Regions from separate parts of the Clostridium sp. 29_15 genome, predicted to be linked through region 3. Evidence: predicted binding sites of a transcription regulator. Region 3 holds the regulator's gene; each other region holds the start of a gene.
The links. Region 3 encodes Rex, which represses fermentation and respiration genes when NADH is low (regulators of the CRP and FNR family bind a similar motif). Its sites were predicted from a motif close to ATTGTTAANNNNTTAACAAT; they were not measured.

Region 1 (7,295 bases), on a different contig from region 3:
GGTTTTTGTTCTATATTTGGTTTTTGTTCTATATTTGGTTTTTGTTCAATTGATGGTTTTTCATCAATTGATGTATCTTTATCTGTTGATGGTTTTTCAGTTTGCGTAGGAGGTACTATTGTACTTATATCTCCATTTGAAGCATTATTATTGTTATTATTATTATTTATTTCATCTTTATTCTCTGTATTGTTATTATTGTCATTTCCTATATTAGAATCATTTTCATTATTAGAATTGCTTCCATTACCTATTATAATTCCTCCATTAAAGATAGGTTTATATATATTTATAGTTTGTCCATTTATACATCCAAAATATTTTTTGAATATAACTCTTCTTTGATATACTCCACAATCACTACTTAAATTCAATACTTCTGAATCTTTTACATTATCCTTTATTATAGTTGTAATAAATCCTCTTTTTGCTTTTAAGGTAGCTGCTTCTACAGTTTTACTTCCTATAGTAGCTCCTATTCCTCCTATTAGCGATGTTGATAACATTATGGCAATTATTGTTTTTTTCATTGGTACCACTCCTTTTTATTTTTTCAGACAATATCTTGTCCAATATTTTATTAGTTGAAGTACTTTTTACTTCTACCACCCTTGCTCATATATAGTTATAACATATTTTTATAATTATTGCTTAAATAATAAAAGGTACATGTGCCAAAACATACTATTAATTTATATATAAAGATTTATATCCATAATATTCATTTCTAACTTTCCTTATATAATAGGCTTTTAACCACTTTACCATTTTTATACTTGACATTAATTACTATTATATTTTTCTCTAATTAATAGGTTCAGCTATACCATCTGCACTAGCTTTATGATCTTCTCTTCCTTATTTAATACTATATTATGTTATATTTAATAAATTTAAGGTAATATTATTATTAAAAATGTTTAAAGATATAAAAAATAATTTTATTCAATTTATAGTTATTTTTCTTATGGCTTTTATGGGTATATTTGTATTTTTAGGTATTAGTACTGAATTACATGGAATCCAAGTATATTTAAAAGATTACAAGGTATTTAAGTATTAAAAAAATTTATAAAAAAATACCTCTAAATAACTTTTTCTATTTAGAGGTATTTACACAAAGCATTAATTTATAAACATTATTGAGTTGATTCTTAATTTTTAATTACTTCTTTTTATTAGCTTTTTTGCTTGTAGCAGCTGCTTCTGCTTGAGCATCTGCTTGAGCATCTGCTTTTACATCAAATGCATTTATATACATTTCTTTTAATTCTTTCATTAATGGGTATCTTGGATTAGCACCTGTACATTGATCATCAAATGCTTGTTCTACCATTTCATCTAATGTAGCATAGAATTTCTCTTCAGTTACACCGGCTTCTTTTATTGTTTTTGGCATATTAACTTTAGATTGTAATTCTTCAATGGCCTTGATTAATAATTCAACTTTTTCTTCGTTAGTATTTCCACCTAATCCTAAGTGATCAGCTATTCTAGCATATCTCCATGCTGCATTTGGGTATTTGTATTGAGCAAATGCTGCTTGTTTAGTTGGCGCATCAACTGAGTTGAATCTGATAACTTCAGTCATAACTAATGAGTTAGCCATACCATGTGGTAAGTGATGGAATGCACCTAACTTATGAGCCATTGAGTGATTAATTCCTAAGAATGCATTAGAGAATGCCATACCAGCCATACATGAAGCGTGAGCCATTTTTTCTCTTGCTTTAATATTAGTTGTCCCTTCATTGTAAGCATCTGGTAAGTATTTAAATACTAATCTGATTGCTTCTAAAGCTAAACCATTAGTGTATTCAGATGCCATTATTGAAACATACGCTTCAACTGCGTGAACTAATACATCTATACCAGCACAAGCTGTTAATCCCCTTGGAGAAGTCATCATTAATTCTGCATCAACTATAGCCATATCTGGAGTTAGTTCATAGTCAGCTAATGGATATTTAACTCCTGATTTTTCATCAGTGATAACTGCGAATGGAGTAACTTCTGAACCAGTACCAGCTGAAGTTGCTATTGAAACCATCATAGCTTTTTCACCCATAGTTGGGAATTTGTATATTCTCTTTCTTATATCCATGAATGTCATAGCTAAATCGTGGAAGTTAACTTCTGGGTGCTCATACATAACCCACATGATTTTAGCAGCATCCATAGCTGATCCACCACCAAGTGAAATTATAACGTCTGGGTTGAATGCAGTCATTTCAGCGGCACCAGCTCTTGCACATCTTAAAGTTGGATCTGGTTCAACATCTGAGAATATTTTGTATTGGATTCCGTTTGCATCTAGTACATCCGTAACTTTATTAGTGTACCCCATATCGAATAATACTCTATCAGTTACAATGAATGCTTTCTTTTTACCCATATCAGCTAATTCTTGTAAAGCTATTGGTAAACATCCGTATTTGAAATAAGTTTTTTCTGGAACTCTAAACCAAAGCATATTTTCTCTCCTTTCAGCAATGCTCTTAACATTGATTAAGTGCTTAGGACCAACATTTTCTGAAACTGAGTTTCCACCCCATGATCCACATCCTAAAGTTAATGATGGAGCTAATTTAAAGTTGAATAAGTCTCCGATGGCACCTTGAGCTGCTGGCATATTGATTAATGTTCTAGCAGTTTTCATTCTTTCACCAAATGTTAAAACTCTATCTCTATTCTTAACTTGATCAGTGTAAAGTATTGATGTATGTCCCATACCACCTAATTCAATTAATCTGTCAGCTTTATTTAAAGCATCTTCAAATGATGTAGCTTTGTACATTGCTAAAACTGGAGATAATTTTTCGTGTGAGAATGGTTCTTCTAATTCAACTGAAGTTACTTCACCAACTAAAACTTTAGCACTTTCTGGAACGTTAACTCCTGCCATTCTAGCTATTTTATAAGCAGATTGACCAACCATATCAGCATTTAATCCACCTTTTTCATTTAGGATTATCCTTCTAACCTTATCTATTTCTTCACCTTTTAAGATATAAGCTCCTCTTTCAGCCAATTCTTTCTTAACTTCATCATAAACTTGTTCTAAAACAACGATTGATTGTTCTGATGCACAAATAACACCGTTATCAAATGTCTTAGAAAGTAATATTGAGTTAACAGCCATTTTAATGTGAGCTGTTTCATCGATGATTGCTGGAGTATTTCCTGCTCCAACTCCTAAAGCTGGTCTTCCTGATGAGTAAGCAGCTTTAACCATTGCTGGCCCACCTGTAGCAAGAATTATATCTGATTCTCTCATAACGTTTTGTGATAATTCAACTGAAGGTTGATCTATCCATCCAATTATTCCTTCTGGAGCTCCTGCTTTAACTGCAGCTTCTAAAACTACTCTAGCAGCTTCAATAGTTGAATTTTTAGCTCTTGGGTGTGGTGAAATGATTATTGCATTTCTAGTTTTTAAAGCTATTAAACATTTGAATATTGCTGTAGAAGTTGGGTTTGTTGTTGGAACTATTGCAGATATAACTCCAATCGGTTCTGCAACCTTTGTTATTCCGCTTGTTTTATCTTCTTCTAAAACTCCACAAGTCTTCATGTTCTTATATTGATTATATATATATTCAGCAGCAAAGTTATTTTTGATAACTTTATCTTCAACTATACCCATTCCTGTTTCTTCAACAGCCATTTTAGCAAGTTTGATTCTGTTATGATTAGCTGCTAAAGCTGCTTGCCTAAAAATTTCATCTACTTGTTCTTGTGAAAAAGTAGCAAATTGTTTTTGCGCTTCTCTTAATTGTTCAATTCTTTTTGTTAATTCTTGAGCATTTGTAACTTTCATTTGAATCCCTCCTGAATTTAAATCTATGATTAATAGTTTATATTGAATTACTTATTTTCTTTAGGACTTTGTTATATTTTTAACATGTCCACATCCTTATTGTATTATATCGTTTATTTTTTGTCAAACTTTTTTTCTAATTTTTTTCATATTTTTTATTGTATGCAAATCTCTCCTTTCTTAAAATGCTTATTTATTGCTATTGATAACATCTTCAGACACTTTGTTTATTTTTACCTTTTTCTTTGACATAGATTATTTTTTAACTAAATTAGTATTTTTATTATCACCATATATTCCTTTAAAAGTAATTTAATTTATTATTAAATCATTTTTAATTTTTTAGTTTTCTATAAAATAATGCAAAAAAGAGTAGAAATGAATTAGAATATTTTCCTATTCTTCTATTTCTACTCTTTTATATAACAATTGCTAAAATGTGCTTAATAAACTTCTATCACTTAGCACATCTTCCATATTAGCTTTACCAAACATTTCAATCAGCCTATCTCTATTTAGCTTTGCCTTCTCTTCTTTACTAACATCTATTATTGTTTTTCCTTCATGCATCATTATCAATCTATTGCCACTTTCTATAGCTTGCTTAATATTATGAGTAACCATTAATGTTGTTATCTTCTTTTCTTCTATAATTTTATTAGTTATATCCATTATTTTTATGGATGTTTTAGGATCTAATGCTGCTGTATGTTCATCTAACAACAATATTTTAGGATTAGACATTACAGCCATAATCAGAGTTAAAGCTTGTCTTTGTCCTCCAGATAATAAGTTAACTTTATTATATAGCTTATCTTCTAAACCTAAATTCAATCTTTTAAGTTCTTCTTTATAATAATTTATACGTTTCTTATCTATGGCAAATTTTATTCCATATGGTTTACCTTTATTATCTGCTAGTGACATATTTTCTAATATATTCATATTCGGAGCCACTCCAACAGACGGATTTTGAAATACACGCCCTATATAACGACATCTATAATACTCCTCTTTCTTTACAACTTCTTCGCCATCAATCATTATACTTCCACTATCCACTGGTAAATTTCCAGTTATTAAATTTAGTAATGTAGACTTGCCAGCACCATTAGACCCAATTATTGATACATACTCCCCTTTTTCTACTTGAAGAGAAAATCCATCAAATACTCTATTTTCATTAATGGTATTTACATTAAAAACCTTATATACATCTTTAATTTTCAGCACTTTCCCCGCCTTCTCTCTTTATTTTTCTTATTTTTAAATTTAAAAATTCCATTATTAGAAGCTAAGGCAATTATAACTATTATTGCTGTTATTAATTTTAAATCATTAGGATTAAAATTTATTTTTAAAGCAATAGCAATAGCTACTTTATAGATAATTGCTCCTAGAATAGATATAGTTGTGCATTTCATAAATGAAATCTTACTAAAAATAGTTAGTCCTATCACAACTGTTGCTAGTCCCATTACCACAATTCCCTGCCCCATATTTACATCTGCATAACCATACTTTTGGGCTTGAATGGCTCCAGCCATTCCCACTAATCCATTACTAAGCATTAATCCAAGTACCTTAACACTATTTTTATTTATTCCTAAAGATGATACTACTTGCTCATTATCACCTACTGCCATAAGTAAGAAACCTCTTTTAGTCTTTAAAAAAGTATCTATAATAATCTTACAGATAACTACTATGATTATTATTATAAAGATAGGTTGAAAATCAGCATTCTTAAATATGGTATTTGTGCTAAATAGCGGCATATTAGATTTTCCCATAACCCTTAAATTCACAGAATAAAGAGCTATCATCACAAGAATACCTGACATCAAATTACTTATCTTAAGTTTTACATGTAAAAAGGCTGTTATCCCACCTGCAATGGCCCCTCCAGCTGATGAAATTATAATTGCCAGCCAAGGATTAACTCCATTTACAAGAAGAACTGCTGTTATGGCTGCCCCTAATGGATAGGTGCCATCCACCGAAAGATCCGGAAAATCAAGAATCTTATATGTTATATATACTCCCATTGAAACAATAGAAAATAGCAGACCTTCTTCAATGGCATTAATTATAAGATTCATTTAGTTCACTCCTCCAGTTACAATTTGAGCATTTTCTTCAATTTCTTTAGGTATTTCTATATTAATTTTTTTTGCTACATCAGAATTGATAGTAACAGTCATATCTGATGATTTTTCAATCTTTATCTCAGAAGGAGCCATACCTTCAATAACCTTCACCGCTTTATATCCAGCTTCTTTTCCTAACTTATAATAATCTATTCCTATAGAACACAAGCCGCCCTTACTTACTCCTGCTTCTTCAGCACATAACATCGGTATATTATTGTTTAAACATATACTTCCTACTAATTCATATGCTGATGCCACAGTATTATCAGTAGGAATATACAATGCATCAATATCTTTTATATTTGCTGATAGATTTTGATTTATCTCATTGATAGTGGTAATTGATATTTCCTTCACTTCTAAGTTTCTTTCTTTAGCGGCAGCTTTTAATTCATCAACTTGAACTATTGAATTTGCTTCTGAAGTATTATAGATAACCCCTATTTTTTCTATACTTGGTATAATATCTTGCAATAAAGCAATTTGCTCTGTCATAGAAACCATATCTGACATCCCTGTAACATTATTACCAGAACTTTCAAAGCTATTAGCTATTCCTGCTGCTACAGGATCAGTTACAGCTGTAAAGACTATAGGTATTTCTTTTGTTGCATTATAAGCAGATTGAGCTGAAGATGTGGAAATTGCAAAAATCATATCAACACCATTATTTACAAATTGTTTGCTTATAGTTTGAGCAATGGATACATCACCTTGAGCATTTTCATAGTCAATTTTTATATTATCTCCATCAACATATCCTTTCTCTCTTAGTCCATCAATAAATCCTTCCCTTGCTGAATCCAAGGCAGAATGCTGTACAATTTGATTTATTCCTATTTGATAAATTTCATCATCTTTTCCTGTATTTTTTTTATTATCTGAGCAGCCGCATAATATACTTAACAATATCACCTCACTTAATATAGATAGCAGCTTAAATTTATTCTTCATTTATTCACCACCCCTAATAAAATATATATTTATATATATATTTCACTTAGCTTTTATTTATTTAAAAAAAAGGAATTAATTTTATTTTTTAAAATTAATTCCTTAAATATAATTATTATTTTTTTATTAAATGATATTTTTCTTCAAAGAAGTTTGTTAATTTGCTTAAAGTAGAAATCAAGACAAGTTCCTCTTTTTTTTCAAATCCTTCAATCAGCCTATCTATCATATCAGCATGAAATTTGGCATGATTATCATAAGCAAGTTTTCCTCTATCTGTAAGATTAACAAGAACCACTCTTCTATCCTCTTCAATACGTTTTCTTTCTACATATTCTTTCTTAATCAATTTATTAATTGCTGTAGTC
Region 2 (7,295 bases), on a different contig from region 3:
TTCTGCACTAACCATTAATTTCTTTAATTCTTCTAATCTTAATTTTACAGTGCCATCCATTACTTCATTATTAACTCTTACATATATTCCACCTAGAATGCTTGAATCAATAACTTGTTGTAAAATAATTTTCTTATTATATTTCTTTTCAAGCTTTGTAATTAAATTATTATACTGCTCTTCACTTAAAGGTTCTGTAGTCTTTACTATTCCTCTATAAGTATTCTTTCTTTCAAGGTCGATTTTTTCCATTTCATTAAGCTTTTCTCTTAAGAATAGTATTCTATCCTTTTCTATTAATATTAATAAAAATGATAAAAGCTCTTCATCAATATTACCTTTAAAAATATTTATAAAAGTTTTCTTTTTTTGCTTTGTACTTATTTGAGGATGCTTAACTACCTCGTAAAAATCTTTATTATTATCTATAAGGTCACAAATTTCTCTTAAATCATTTAAATACTCTTGCACCTTTCCCTTTTCTTCTGCAACTTCATAAAGGGCAAGGGCATATCTTCGGTCTAAATACTCAAACATATTTAATTTCCTACCTCAGTAATAAACTCATCAATAAGCTCTTTATTTTTTTCTTTATCAATATTTTTTTCAATAACCTTAGTAGATAACTCTAAAGCTAAATCAATAGCTTCTTTCTTTAATTGATATTCAACCTTTTCTCTTTCTCTATTGATTTCAACTTTAGCTCTTTCGATGATTGTATTAGCCTCATTTTTAGCTTCTAACACAATTTCATCATAAATCTCTTCTGCTTTTCTTTTCTTTTCTTCTGTTATCTTTTTACCTTCTTCTCTAGCTTGCTTTAATATTCTTTCATTTTCAATAGCAAGAAGTCTAGCCTTGTTAGTAGCTTCTTCTGCATCATCCATCTGCTCATTTATGTATTCTTCTCTTTCGTCAATAATTGCCTTTACTTTTCCAAAGAAGAAATGCTTAAGTATTGCAAATAGAATAAAGAAGTTAATCAAACTTGCTAATATAAGCCCTAGGTTTATTTCCATAACAAAAATTCGCCTCCTTTTTTGGGAGTATTTATTAAATACCTAATTATGTTTTTATTAGAATACGAAAATTAATAAGATTGAAATTAATAATCCATAAATAGCTGTTGCTTCTGCAAACCCAGCACCTATAAGTAAAGTTGTTGTAATTTTACCACTTGCTTCAGGCTGTCTTGCTATACCTTCAACTGCTTTCCCTGTTGCTATACCTATTCCGATACCTGCTCCTATACCTACTAATACCGCTATTGCTGCTGCTATTGCTTTTACTCCTAAATCGCTCATTACTAAATACCTCCTAAAAATTAATGTTCTGCTACGACTTTCATATTTATCATTGTTAACATAACAAAGATAACCATTTGAATTGTTCCATCAAATACATCAAAATATGCATGTAATGGTACTGGAAGCCCTATCTGAGCTATCCATGCAACTTTTTCAAGTGATTCATACACTAGCTCAACGATAAATGACGCTGCTAGTATGTTACCAAATAATCTTAAAGACAATGAAACTGGAAGCATTATTCTCTCAATTATATTAAGTGGCAACATGAATAACATTGGCTCTCCGTAACCTAAAAAATAATGTCCTAGTCCTACTTTCTTAATTGCATATCCTTGTATTGCAAAGAATGAAATTAATCCTAAAGTAAGAGCTACACTATAATTCTTTGTTGTTGGAGCTATACCTATAAGTCCTAAAAGGTTCATAGGTAAGATAAATGCTGCTATAGTTCCTATAAAAGGAATTACATCCCTATATTTTTCTCCCATATTAGCATCTACCAAATTCATTAATGATGTGTAAATATATTCTACAACAATTTGTTTTTTACCTTCTGGTCTTCGTTTTAAATCTTTTGTTGACCACCAAGCTAATACTCCAACTAATAATATTACTATTAACTGAATTATTGCTTCTGGTTTTATATCTAAAGCAAGACCTCCGATGTAAAAGGTATAAATGGCTTCGCTAACATCCATTTAATCACTTCCTTTCTGGCTCTTAATCCAACCAAAAATTATAATTGGAAAATGTGTTATAAACCCTGCTAAATATAAAAGAAGATGATATTTATTATTTGCAAAAATTAATGCAATTATTATTACTGTTGAAATTCTAATAAATGTACTTACTACGGAAAATACATTTCCTTTTCCTGCATTTAGACTTTTGTCAAGAATAATACCTCTAATCACAAAGTTTAGCATAGCTATTATTATTCCTAATAAAAATATAAGTGCACCTTTAGGATTTATAAAGAAAATAATTAATGCAATAATTGACCCAAATAATATGTCCTCTTTTATAACAAGCTTTAAAAGAGCCTTCATTTCTATAGTCATATAAATCTCCTCCAGTAACTCTTGTATTATATTCCCGTTAAATAATTAATTAAAACCTCATATTTTTCAATTTCTTATGATTTATTCATTTTACATAAAAAAAATCAGTAATTTAGTTCTTTTTTCTTACTCAAGCTACATTTTTCAGCGTTTTTTATATAAAACTTGAAAGAAAATTCCCACCTATGCAATTGTCAGAATTTTCTCTCTTTTAATTTTAATATATTAATTATGATATCATTTTCATATTTGTATTTTATTAATTTTTTAAGTATTTTTTTATCATTTACTGCTATTTAAGGATTTCTATAAGGTATTTTATATTATATTGCAGAAATAAAATGAATAATTTAAATTGAAATTATTCATTTTATTTCACAATTTATTTATATAAAAATTTCTTTTGCTCACAACATATTTCTTATATACTTCTATTTTTCTTGGTTTCAGCAAAAAAACAAGAAGCATTCACTTATGAATACTTCTCATTTTTTTACTAAACATAATTAATTATGAGTGTTATCTTCTTTCAACTATCATGGCAGTTCCCATTCCACCACCTATACAAAGTGTTGCTAATCCCTTCTTAGCATCTCTTCTTTGCATTTCGTGTAATAAAGTTACTAATATTCTTGCACCAGATGCTCCAACTGGATGTCCTAATGCCACAGCTCCTCCATTTACATTTACTTTTGACATATCAAAGTGTAAATCTTTTGCAACAGCAATACTTTGTGCTGCAAAAGCTTCATTTGCTTCAATAAGATCCATATCTTCTACAGTTAAATTTGCACTTTGCATTACTGCCTTCGTTGCATGGAATGGTCCATATCCCATTATTGCAGGATCTAGTCCTTTATGTCCGTAAGATACTATTGTTGCTAAAGGAGTAACACCAAGTTCTTCTGCCTTTTCTGCACTCATCACTACAAATGCAGCTGCCCCATCATTAATCCCTGATGAATTACCTGCAGTAACCTTTCCATCCTTAATAAAACATGGTTTTAATCTAGCTAATCCTTCTATTGTTGAGCCAAATCTTGGTCCTTCATCTGTATCAAAAACTTTTGGTTCTCCTTTTCTTTGTGGGACCATAACTGGAAATATTTCATCTTTAAACTTTCCTTCTTTAATAGCCTTTTCAGCCTTTAATTGTGAATTAAGTGAGAATTCATCTAATTCTTCTCTAGTTAATCCCCATTCCTTTACTATATTCTCAGCAGTTACACCCATGTGATAATTGTTAAATGCATCACTTAAAGCATCTTTTATCATAGTGTCAATGATTTTTCCATCTCCCATTCTTTGACCCCATCTAGTAGTTTCTAATGCATATGGTGCCCTGGACATATTTTCCATACCACCTGCTACTACTACATCACAGTCACCAGCTTTAATCATTTGAGCTGCTAGAGCAACACTTCTAAGCCCTGATCCGCATACCATATTTATAGTCATTGCTGGAATTTCTATTGGAAGACCAGCCTTTACAGCAGATTGTCTTGCAACATTTTGTCCTAAACCTGCTTGTATAACATTCCCCATTACAACTTCATTAACTAACTCTGGCTTTATACCAGCTCTATTTACTGCTTCTTTAATTACTAGTGCTCCTAAGTCTACAGCTGGAATATCTTTTAGTGATCCTCCAAAAGTTCCTATAGCTGTCCTTACAGCACTTGCTATTACAACTTCTCTCATAAAATTACCCTCCAAAATTTACAATTTAATGTAATAAATGTTAAACAATTAACAATTTAATTATACATCTCTCTTTTTCCATATTCAACCAATTTTAAAAATATTTTAACCTTTTTGCATTTTATAATATTTATAGTTGCTTTTTAAAAATTCTATATTTCGAAGGATATTCTTTCATCTTTTTCTACATATAAAAAAATAGTACTACTTAACCTTTGAAATAACATAGACTAAATTTTAACTATCAATTTAATCTATTTATTTTACAAATTCAAATAATACTATTATTCATAAATATAATTATATTAATGATTTATCTAATGATAATTCAATTTTAAAATGTTCTGGTTCTAATTGAGTTAATTTAACTCCTGCAGCATTTAACATTCTTTTTGATGCCTTTACTATATCTGTTTCAGCATATTTATCACTTAAATATACTACTTCCTTTATCCCTGATTGTATTATTGCCTTTGCACATTCATTACAGGGGAATAATCCTACATATATTCTACATCCAGTTAAATCTTTGCCTTTACAGTTTAATATTGCATTTAATTCACCATGAACTACATATGCATATTTTGTATTTAACGTATCGCCTTCTCTTTCCCAAGGAAACTCATCATCAGAACATCCCTTAGGAAATCCATTATATCCTATACTTTCTATTATATTATTTTCATTTACTATGCATGCACCAACTTGAGTACTTGGATCTTTACTTCTTTTTCCTGATAAAAGTGCAACAGCCATGAAATAGTCATCCCACGATAGATATTCTTGTCTTTTCATCTTATATCCTCCTTTGTTTTTTAAATTATACTACTGCACATTATTTTTTTCTATACTAATTATTAATCATAATAATTTTATTTACTCTTTTTCTTTACAACTTAAGTAACAATGTTAAATCTTTATATGCTTGTATATAAAAAAACGAAGCCTAAGCTTCGCTTTTTATATTATTTAGTTCCAAATAGTCTGTCTCCAGCATCTCCAAGACCTGGTACAATATATCCTTTTTCATTTAATTTTTCATCTATAGCAGCAACATAGATATCTACATCTGGGTGTTGCTCTTGCACTAATTCAATTCCATTTGGAGAAGATATTAAGCACATTAATCTAATTTTCTTTGCTCCCCTTTTCTTTAATAAAGTTATGGCATCTGCTGCTGACCCCCCTGTAGCTAACATTGGGTCAACTACAAAAATATCTCTTTCTGCTATATCTTGTGGAAGCTTACAGAAATATTCTACTGGTTGAAGAGTTTCTTCATCTCTATATAATCCTATGTGACCTACTTTTGCTGCTGGCACTAGGTTTAATATACCATCAACCATTCCAAGACCAGCTCTTAATATAGGTACTACAGCTAATTTCTTACCTGATAACATCTGACATTTTGTTGTACAAATAGGTGTTTCAATTTCAACTTCCTCTGTACTTAAATCTCTAGTTGCTTCGTAAGCCATTAACATAGATACTTCTTCTACTAATTCTCTAAAATACTTAGAACCTGTATTTTTACTTCTAATAAATGCTAATTTGTGTAATATTAAAGGATGATTAATTTGTGTTACTTTACTCATATGTTACCTCCAAATAAAAAATAATCTTAATAATTATTATTTACTATATTTTTTTTCTATGTCTGTTATTTTAGCAATTCTTGTAGCATGTCTTCCACCTTGGAATTCTGCACTTAGGAACGTTTTTACTATATCTATAGCAAGGCCTTTCCCTACTACTCTTTCTCCCATTGTTAATATATTGGCATCATTATGTTCTCTAGTAGCATGTGCACTAAAAGTATCTGAACATAAGGCTGCTCTTATTCCTGGAACTTTGTTTGCTGCTATTCCTATACCAATTCCTGTACCACATATTAATATACCGAAATCAAATTCCTTAGCAGCTACTGCTTCAGCAACTGGTAATGAAATATCTGCATAATCACAAGCTTCTTCTGTATAAGTTCCAAAATCTTTAACTTCCATACCTTCTTCTTTTAAATAATTTAAAATTTCATTTTTTAAATTCAAACCGCCATGGTCACAGCCTAAAGCTATCTTCATACTCTGCTCCTCCTTTAATAGATATACTCTCAAGTTAAATTTTTATAAAAAAAGGAGAATGGTAACCCACCCTCCCCTTATTATACTTTAATAATGTCATAACCTGCAGCTTTATTAAGCCTATTCATAATTGCAAGCCCAACTCCATCTTCTTCAAACCCTTGACATAAAATATATTCTACACCTAAATCATCACATTTTCTTAAAGTTTCAAAAAGATTTTTTGCTATTTCATTTAAATCATATTTTCTTCCTAATGATAAAACTTCGCAATTTTTAAATCTATCTATATTTTCATCTGTAGTAATAATTGCTACTTTACTATTATTTTTAATATAATTTTCTAACATTTTGCACATTTTTTCAACAGTTTTTTCATTTTTTCCACTAATAATTTTCAATTTTGCTTTTGGTGCATAATGCCTGTACTTCATCCCTGGTGCCTTTGGCTTTAAATCTTCTGATGGTTTTTCCTTTAATGCTTCATCTATAACTATATTTTCATCTACAGTTCTCAGCATTTCTAAAGTAATTCCACCTGGTCTAAGTACCATTGGAGGGTTTACTGTGCAATCAACTATGGTAGATTCTACCCCAATATTACTTCTTTCTCCACCTAAAATATAATCAATCTTTCCATCTAAGTCTTCTACACATCTTTCCATATCTGTAGGACTAGGTCTACCAGATATATTAGCTGATGGTGCTGCTATAGGTACTCCTGCTGCTTCTATAAGCTTTAGTGCTATTTCTGAATTTGGCATTCTTACCCCTATAGTAGAAAGCCCTGCACTTGTCTCATCTGGTACTATATCTTTCTTATTTAATATTATAGTCATTGGACCTGGCCAGAACTTATCCATTAGCTTTTCTGCCACTTTAGGTATATCCTTAACAAACTTTTCAATACTTTTAGAGCATACATGGATAATAAGAGGATTATCCTGTGGTCTACCCTTAGCTAAAAATATTTTCTTTACAGCTTCTCCATTTAATGCGTCAGCTCCTAGCCCATAAACTGTTTCTGTTGGAAAAGCTACTGTTCCACCTAATTTTATTATGTTTCCTGCTTCATTAATAAAATCTTTATCTTCATTTAAATTTCTTATTATGGCTACTTTTGTTTTCATTAGCCTTTTACC
Region 3 (7,295 bases):
AGGGAGAAACCAAGAGGTAGAAATGAAAGTATTTTAAATAAAGAATTATTAAAAATAGTAGCATTTGAAGGTATTATAATATCTATTTTTACTATAATATCTTTTTATGGTGGAAACCCTCATTTAAATCCTAAAGCGGCATCTACCATGGCATTTTCAACATTATGTCTTGCAAGATTATTTCATGGATTCAATTGCAGAGGAAATAAATCTATTTTTAAATTAGGAATTACTACAAATATATATACTATATTTGCATTTTGCATAGGAGTGCTTTTATTAAGTATAGTTTTGTTTATGCCACCTTTAAAGCAGGTTTTTAATGTTGTGTCATTAAGGGGTAATCAGTATTTGTTATTAATATTTTGTGCAATTATGCCTACAGTAATTATACAATTGTTAAAAATAATAGTTTTGTATAAAAAAGTTCAAAATAAGTAATAAGGAAGCCCAGAAGTTTATGGGCTTCCTTATTAATATATAATAATTTTTTAATCATTATTTTAAAAGGGAATACTAGTAGTAACAATTTTTTTAAAAAATATATAAAATTGTTGACAATAGAAGGTAACAAGCATAATATATAAATATAAACATATGAACAATTATTCATATGAAAAAGAGGTGCAGTTATGGAAAATAATGAAAGAAAAATTGAAAATTGTAATGGAAATATAATTCATGAAGATATTGTAGTAAGAGTTAAGGATAAATTACCAGCAGAAGAAACACTATATGATTTGGCAGAACTTTTTAAAGTTTTTGGAGATACAACAAGGATTAAGATAATATGTGCACTATTTGAATCAGAAATGTGTGTATGTGATTTATCTTGTCTTTTAAATATGACTCAATCAGCTATTTCTCATCAACTTAGAGTTTTAAAGTCAGCTAGATTAGTTAAGTTTAGAAGAGAAGGAAAAGTGGTTTATTATTCATTAGACGATGAGCATATAAAACACATATATGATGCAGGATTAAATCATATAAGCGAATAAAAGGGAGGATGGTTATGGAAAACAAAGAAGAATTGCAATTGACTTTAGAAGGATTAAATTGTGCTAATTGTGCAAGGAAGATTGAAGAAAAAGTTGGCAAGATGGAAGGAGTAAAAGAAAGTAATTTAAATTTTACAACTACAACATTAAATGTAAAGCTAGAAAGAAAAGTTAAGGAAGAGCATGCCATAAATGAAATTAAAAAGATAGTTGAAGCATTAGAACCTCATGTTAAAGTAGAAAAAAAGGTCTCTGGAAAAACAAATGTACAAAGGGCAAAATTTGAAGTAAAACCAACCCTTATAATTGGTACAATATTATATTTAATTGCTGTAATTGGTGATTTCCAAGGAACCTTAGGATTAATATTATTTGGAGCTAGTTATTTATTAATAGGTGGAGAAGTTGTTCTTACAGCAATTAAGAATATAGCCAAAGGACAGGTATTTGATGAAAACTTTTTAATGACTGTGGCAACTATAGGAGCATTTACTATCAATCAATATCCAGAAGCTGTAGCAGTAATGTTATTTTATGAAATAGGAGAAACTATTCAAGGGTATGCTGTTAATAAATCTAGAAGTTCTATATCATCACTTATGGATATAAGAGCTGACTATGCAAATCTTATTATAAATGGAAAAGAAAAAAAAGTATCACCTGAAACAGTGAAGGTTGAAGATGTGATTTTAGTTAAACCAGGAGAAAAAATTCCTTTAGATGGCATTGTTGTTGAAGGAGAAAGTTTTGTTGATACTTCTGCACTTACAGGAGAGTCAGTTCCTAGAAAAATTGCAGTTAATGATGAAATATTATCAGGTGGAATAAATACCAATGGTGTATTAAAGGTTAAAGTAACTAAAAAATTTGGTGAATCTACAGTTTCAAGAATATTAGAAATGGTAGAAAATGCAGCAAATAAAAAAGCCAATACAGAAAAATTTATAACTAAATTTGCAAAAGTATATACACCTATAGTTGTAGCTTTAGCAATATTAATAGCTGTAGTACCATCAATATTTATAAAGGATGCTTTATTTTCAACCTGGCTTTATAGAGCATTGGTATTTCTTGTTGTTTCTTGTCCATGTGCTTTAGTTGTTTCAGTACCTTTATGCTTCTTTGCAGGTATAGGTGGAGCTTCAAAAAAAGGTGTACTAGTTAAAGGTAGTAACTATTTAGAACTATTAAAAGATTTAGAAACTGTTGTATTTGATAAGACTGGTACTTTAACAGAAGGAGTATTTAGTGTTACAGAAATAAATACTAATGGCATTGATAAAGAAAAACTTATTGAAGTAGCAGCTATGGCTGAAAGTTTTTCTAATCATCCAATAGCTATTTCTATCATAAAAGAATATGGTAAAGAAATAGATAAGGAAGTTATAAAAGAGTATAAAGAAATATCAGGACACGGAATAAAAGCTGTAATAAATAATGAAGAAGTGCTTGTAGGGAATTCAAAGTTAATGAATGAATTTAATATTTTATATAATGAAGTGGATTCAATAGGAACAGTAGTATATTGTGCTATAAATGGAGAATTTAAAGGTAGTATAGTGATTTCAGATAAGATTAAGGAGAATGCAGTTGAAGCTTTAATAAATCTAAAGAAAGCTGGAGTTAAAAAGACAGTAATGCTTACAGGTGATAATAAAAAGACGGCATACAAGGTTGGAGAAAAGATTAATATTGATGAAGTTCATTCAGAGTTACTACCATTAGATAAAGTAAGGGAAGTAGAAGAACTTCTGAAAAGATCTAATAAGAATGGTAAACTTGCTTTTGTAGGTGATGGAGTAAATGATGCACCTGTACTTGCAAGAGCAGATATAGGTATTGCCATGGGAGGGATTGGATCAGATGCAGCTATTGAAGCAGCAGATATAGTATTAATGAAAGATGATATAAATGCTTTAGTAGATGCAATAAATGTGTCAAAGAAAACTAATAAAATATTATGGCAAAATATAGTTTTTGCACTGGGAATAAAGATATTAGTTATGGTACTTGGAACATTTGGCATAGCTAATATGTGGACAGCAGTATTTGCAGATGTAGGAGTAACCATAATTGCCATAATTAACTCTACTAGATGCTTTCGATAAATATTGACAAAAATCATCAACTTAACTATAATAAAGAAAGTCGAGAACATTTTAGGCATAGGGATGCATACAAAATTATTTTGTATCTTTATATAGAGCCGTTTGTTTAGGCATTTGGCTTTATATTTAGCTAGGGAGACTTATGTATAACGGATCTGCTACGTTATACATAAGTCTTTATTTTTATAATATATATTTAAAAAATGCTTAAAATAAGCTTATAGAAATAGTTGAGTTAATTGTTGGTTAAATTTTGAAAATGTATGAGGGAATATAGATTTAGAAAAAAAAGTATGTTATTATATTATCAAAGTATTTAAAGTTATGGGAGATACAGGGTAATAGAAAATATATTTTTAGGATAATTAAATTATCATAATGTTAGGTAAAATATAGGAAAGTGAGAGAATATACTATGGAAAAGAAGAAAAATGTTTCTATGGCAGTAATAAAAAGAATGCCAAAATACTATAGATATTTAGGAGAACTTGTCAAAAATGATGTTGATAGGATATCTTCAAAAGAATTAGGTGAAAAAATAGGTTTTACTGCTTCTCAAATAAGACAGGATTTAAATAACTTCGGAGATTTTGGTCAACAAGGTTATGGATATAATGTAAAAGAGTTGCATAATCAAATAGGAACTATTCTTGGTGTAGGAAAAGAATATAATGCAGTACTTATTGGAGCAGGAAATATAGGGCAGGCAATAGCAAATTATAGTAGGTTTACAGATATAGGTCTTGGAATAACAGCAATTTTTGATGCAAATCCAAAACTAGTAGGTATGAGAATAAGAGATGTTGAAATAAAAGATATAGATGAACTTAAAGAATATTTAGAAGAAAATAATATAGATATGGGAATTCTTTGTGTTCCTAGAATAAATGCACAAAAAGTATGTGATGTTTTGGTAAATGGTGGAGTTAAAGGCATATGGAACTTTGCACCAATAGATCTTCATGTACCAGAAACTGTTAAGGTAGAAAATGTTCATTTATCTGAAAGTTTATTAACTTTAGTTTATCAGATGAATAAATAAGAAATCATAGAAAAGATCAATAGTAATATTGTTCTTTTTTTATGTTAGTGAATGGAAAATAAAGTTGCAAATGTAAAAAAAAGTTATTATAATTAGAGTGTAATTAAGAATTAAATTAAGATTCACTTTATAAAAGGTATAAATTTTTTTGTTGATATTTGTTATATAATTAACAAATAGTATGTGGGATTGATGTATAGGGAGGCAACTATGGAATTTAATAATGTTCTTTTAGAAAAAGAGGGTAATATTGCTATTGTAACAATAAACAGACCTAAAGCTTTAAATGCTTTAAACTCTGAAACTTTAAAAGAGTTAAATGCAGTGATAGAAGATTTAGAAAATGATAAAGAGATTTACTGTGTAATTTTAACTGGTTCAGGAGAAAAATCCTTTGTTGCTGGTGCTGACATTTCAGAAATGAAAGATCTTGATTCAAAAGGTGGAAAGGAGTTTGGGTTACTAGGTAATAAAGTATTTAGAAGACTTGAAAATTTAGATAAACCTGTCATAGCAGCAATTTCAGGATTTGCTTTAGGAGGAGGATGTGAACTTGCAATGGCATGTGATATAAGAATTGCATCTGAAAAAGCTAAGTTTGCGCAACCTGAGGCAGGACTTGGTATAACTCCTGGGTTTGGTGGAACTCAAAGACTTCCAAGACTTGTTGGTGAAGGAAAGGCAAAGGAATTAATCTATACGTGTGTAATGGTAAAAGCTGATGAAGCATTAGCAATAGGATTAGTAAATAAAGTTGTGCCTTTAGATAAATTAATGGATGAAGCAAGAACTATGGCTAAAGCTATATGTTCCAATGCACCAATAGCTGTTAAAACATGTAAGGATGCTATAAATAGAGGTATGCAAGTGGATATAGATAAGGCTATAGAAATAGAGGCAGGGGATTTCGGAAGCTGCTTTGATTCTTTAGATCAAAAAGAAGGAATGAGTGCATTTCTAGAAAGAAGAGAAAAGAATTTCCAAAATAAATAATAATTTGTTTTAAATAAATGTGTTTAAGTATGTATAAGGGCAATTTATGGGAGGTAAAAGTATGAATTTTACATTGACTAAGGAGCAAGAATTAGTTAGGCAAATGGTTAGAGATTTTGCAGTTAATGAAGTTAAACCAATAGCTGCTGAAATAGATGTAACAGAAAGATTTCCAATGGAAAACGTTAAGAAAATGGGAGAGTTAGGAATGATGGGAATTCCTTTCCCTACTGAATTTGGTGGAGCTGGTGGTGATGTATTATCTTATATCCTAGCAGTGGAAGAGCTATCAAAAGTTTGTGCTACTACAGGAGTTATTCTTTCAGCACATACATCACTTTGTGCTTCATTAATAAATGAAAATGGTACTCCTGAACAAAAAGAAAAATATTTAAGAGACTTATGTACAGGAAATAAGATTGGTGCATTTGGACTTACTGAACCAGGAGCAGGTACAGATGCAGCAGGACAACAAACTACAGCAGTATTAGATGGAGATAACTATATATTAAATGGTTCTAAGATATTTATCACTAATGGGGGCGTAGCTGATACATTTATCGTATTTGCCATGACTGATAAATCAAAGGGTACTAAGGGAATATCAGCATTTATTGTTGAAAAAGGCTTCCTAGGATTCTCAATAGGAAAGAAAGAGGACAAGCTTGGTATAAGAGCATCTTCTACTACAGAGCTTATATTTGAAAACTGTGTAGTTCCAAAGGAAAATTTAATTGGTAGAGAAGGAAAAGGTTTTGGTATAGCAATGAAAACTCTTGATGGAGGAAGAATTGGTATAGCTGCTCAAGCATTAGGAATTGCAGAAGGTGCTTTAGAGGAAGCTATTAAATATATGAAGGAAAGAAAACAATTTGGTAGACCTATATCAGCATTTCAAGGATTACAATGGATGGTTGCTGAAATGAGCACAAAAATTGAAGCTGCTAGATTCTTAGTATATAAAGCTGCATGGTTAAAAGAAAATAAACAACCATATTCAGTAGATGCTGCTAGAGCAAAATTATATGCAGCAGAGGTAGCTATGGATGTTACAACTAAGGCTGTTCAATTATTTGGTGGATATGGATATACTAAGGAATATCCAATGGAAAGAATGATGAGAGATGCTAAGATTACTGAAATTTATGAAGGAACTTCTGAAGTTCAAAAGATGGTTATTTCAGGAAGCTTATTAAAGTAATTAAGGGAGGCTTAAAATAATGAATATAGTAGTTTGTTTAAAACAAGTTCCAGATACAACTGTTGTTAAAATAGATCAAAAAACAGGAACATTAATTAGAGAAGGTGTTCCTTCAATAATAAATCCAGAGGATAAGCATGCCTTAGAAGCTGCACTATGCTTAAAAGAAAGTCATGGAGGAAAAATTACAGTAATAAGCATGGGACCTCTTCAAGCAAAGGATGCTTTAAGAGAAGCTTTATGTATGGGTGCAGATGAGGCAATATTAATTACAGATAGAGCTTTTGGTGGAGCTGATACATTAGCTACATCAAGAACAATAGCATCAGCCATAAGAAATTTAGATTATGATGTTATATTTGGAGGTAGACAAGCTATTGATGGTGATACAGCACAAGTTGGTCCTGAAATTGCTGAACATTTAGAAATACCTCAAGTAACATATGTACAAGATGTTAAAGTAGAAAGTGATGGATTATTAGTTAATAGAGCATTAGAAGATGGATATGAAATAATTAAGGTTAAAACTCCAGTACTTTTAACTGCTATAGCTGAATTAAACCATCCTAGATATATGAATGTTGGAAGGATATTTGCCACTAAGGATAAAGAAATAACTGTATTTACAGCAAATGATCTTGATATTGATGCATCACAAATAGGATTAAAGGGATCTCCAACTAAAGTTAAGAAATCTATGACTAAAGAAGCTAAAGGTGCTGGAGAAGTGGTAAAGGAAAGTGCACCAGAAGCAGTTTCATATGTTTTAGGTAAATTAAAGGAAAAGCATTATATCTAGGATTGCTTAAGGGAGGAATTGAAAAATGAATATAGCAGATTATAAAGGTATTTGGGTTTTTGCTGAACAAAGAGAAGGTAAATTACAAAAAGTTTCTTTAGAGTTATTAGGAGAGGGAAAGAGACTTGCAAATGAATTAGGAGTTAAGCTTACA

Region 1: a site for Rex is predicted at 3,888-3,907, ahead of adhE (bifunctional acetaldehyde-CoA/alcohol dehydrogenase). Genes of this name have one in related genera too.
Region 2: a site for Rex is predicted at 4,109-4,128, ahead of BHW04_RS12015 (acetyl-CoA C-acetyltransferase). Genes of this name have one in related genera too.

Annotation. Positions count from the first base shown of each region.
Region 1 covers NZ_MNRT01000019.1:7,943-15,237, reverse strand. The annotation lists gene BHW04_RS02810 (CAP domain-containing protein) at 1-530, opposite strand, end outside; gene adhE (bifunctional acetaldehyde-CoA/alcohol dehydrogenase) at 1,166-3,820, opposite strand; gene BHW04_RS02800 (ABC transporter ATP-binding protein) at 4,253-5,053, opposite strand; gene BHW04_RS02795 (ABC transporter permease) at 5,047-5,922, opposite strand; gene BHW04_RS02790 (ABC transporter substrate-binding protein) at 5,923-6,927, opposite strand; gene BHW04_RS02785 (MarR family winged helix-turn-helix transcriptional regulator) at 7,043-7,295, opposite strand, start outside.
Region 2 covers NZ_MNRT01000043.1:129,633-136,927, forward strand. The annotation lists gene BHW04_RS11990 (F0F1 ATP synthase subunit delta) at 1-537, opposite strand, end outside; gene BHW04_RS11995 (F0F1 ATP synthase subunit B) at 540-1,019, opposite strand; gene atpE (ATP synthase F0 subunit C) at 1,077-1,304, opposite strand; gene BHW04_RS12005 (F0F1 ATP synthase subunit A) at 1,325-2,008, opposite strand; gene BHW04_RS12010 (ATP synthase subunit I) at 2,009-2,371, opposite strand; gene BHW04_RS12015 (acetyl-CoA C-acetyltransferase) at 2,891-4,072, opposite strand; gene BHW04_RS12020 (deoxycytidylate deaminase) at 4,373-4,867, opposite strand; gene upp (uracil phosphoribosyltransferase) at 5,038-5,667, opposite strand; gene rpiB (ribose 5-phosphate isomerase B) at 5,704-6,153, opposite strand; gene BHW04_RS12035 (L-threonylcarbamoyladenylate synthase) at 6,234-7,283, opposite strand; gene BHW04_RS12040 (hypothetical protein) at 7,291-7,295, opposite strand, start outside.
Region 3 covers NZ_MNRT01000021.1:95,306-102,600, forward strand. The annotation lists gene BHW04_RS03680 (calcium-translocating P-type ATPase, PMCA-type) at 1-441, shown strand, start outside; gene BHW04_RS03685 (ArsR/SmtB family transcription factor) at 633-998, shown strand; gene BHW04_RS03690 (heavy metal translocating P-type ATPase) at 1,013-3,106, shown strand; gene BHW04_RS03695 (redox-sensing transcriptional repressor Rex) at 3,522-4,148, shown strand; gene BHW04_RS03700 (short-chain-enoyl-CoA hydratase) at 4,359-5,141, shown strand; gene BHW04_RS03705 (acyl-CoA dehydrogenase) at 5,203-6,342, shown strand; gene BHW04_RS03710 (electron transfer flavoprotein subunit beta/FixA family protein) at 6,362-7,141, shown strand; gene BHW04_RS03715 (electron transfer flavoprotein subunit alpha/FixB family protein) at 7,167-7,295, shown strand, end outside.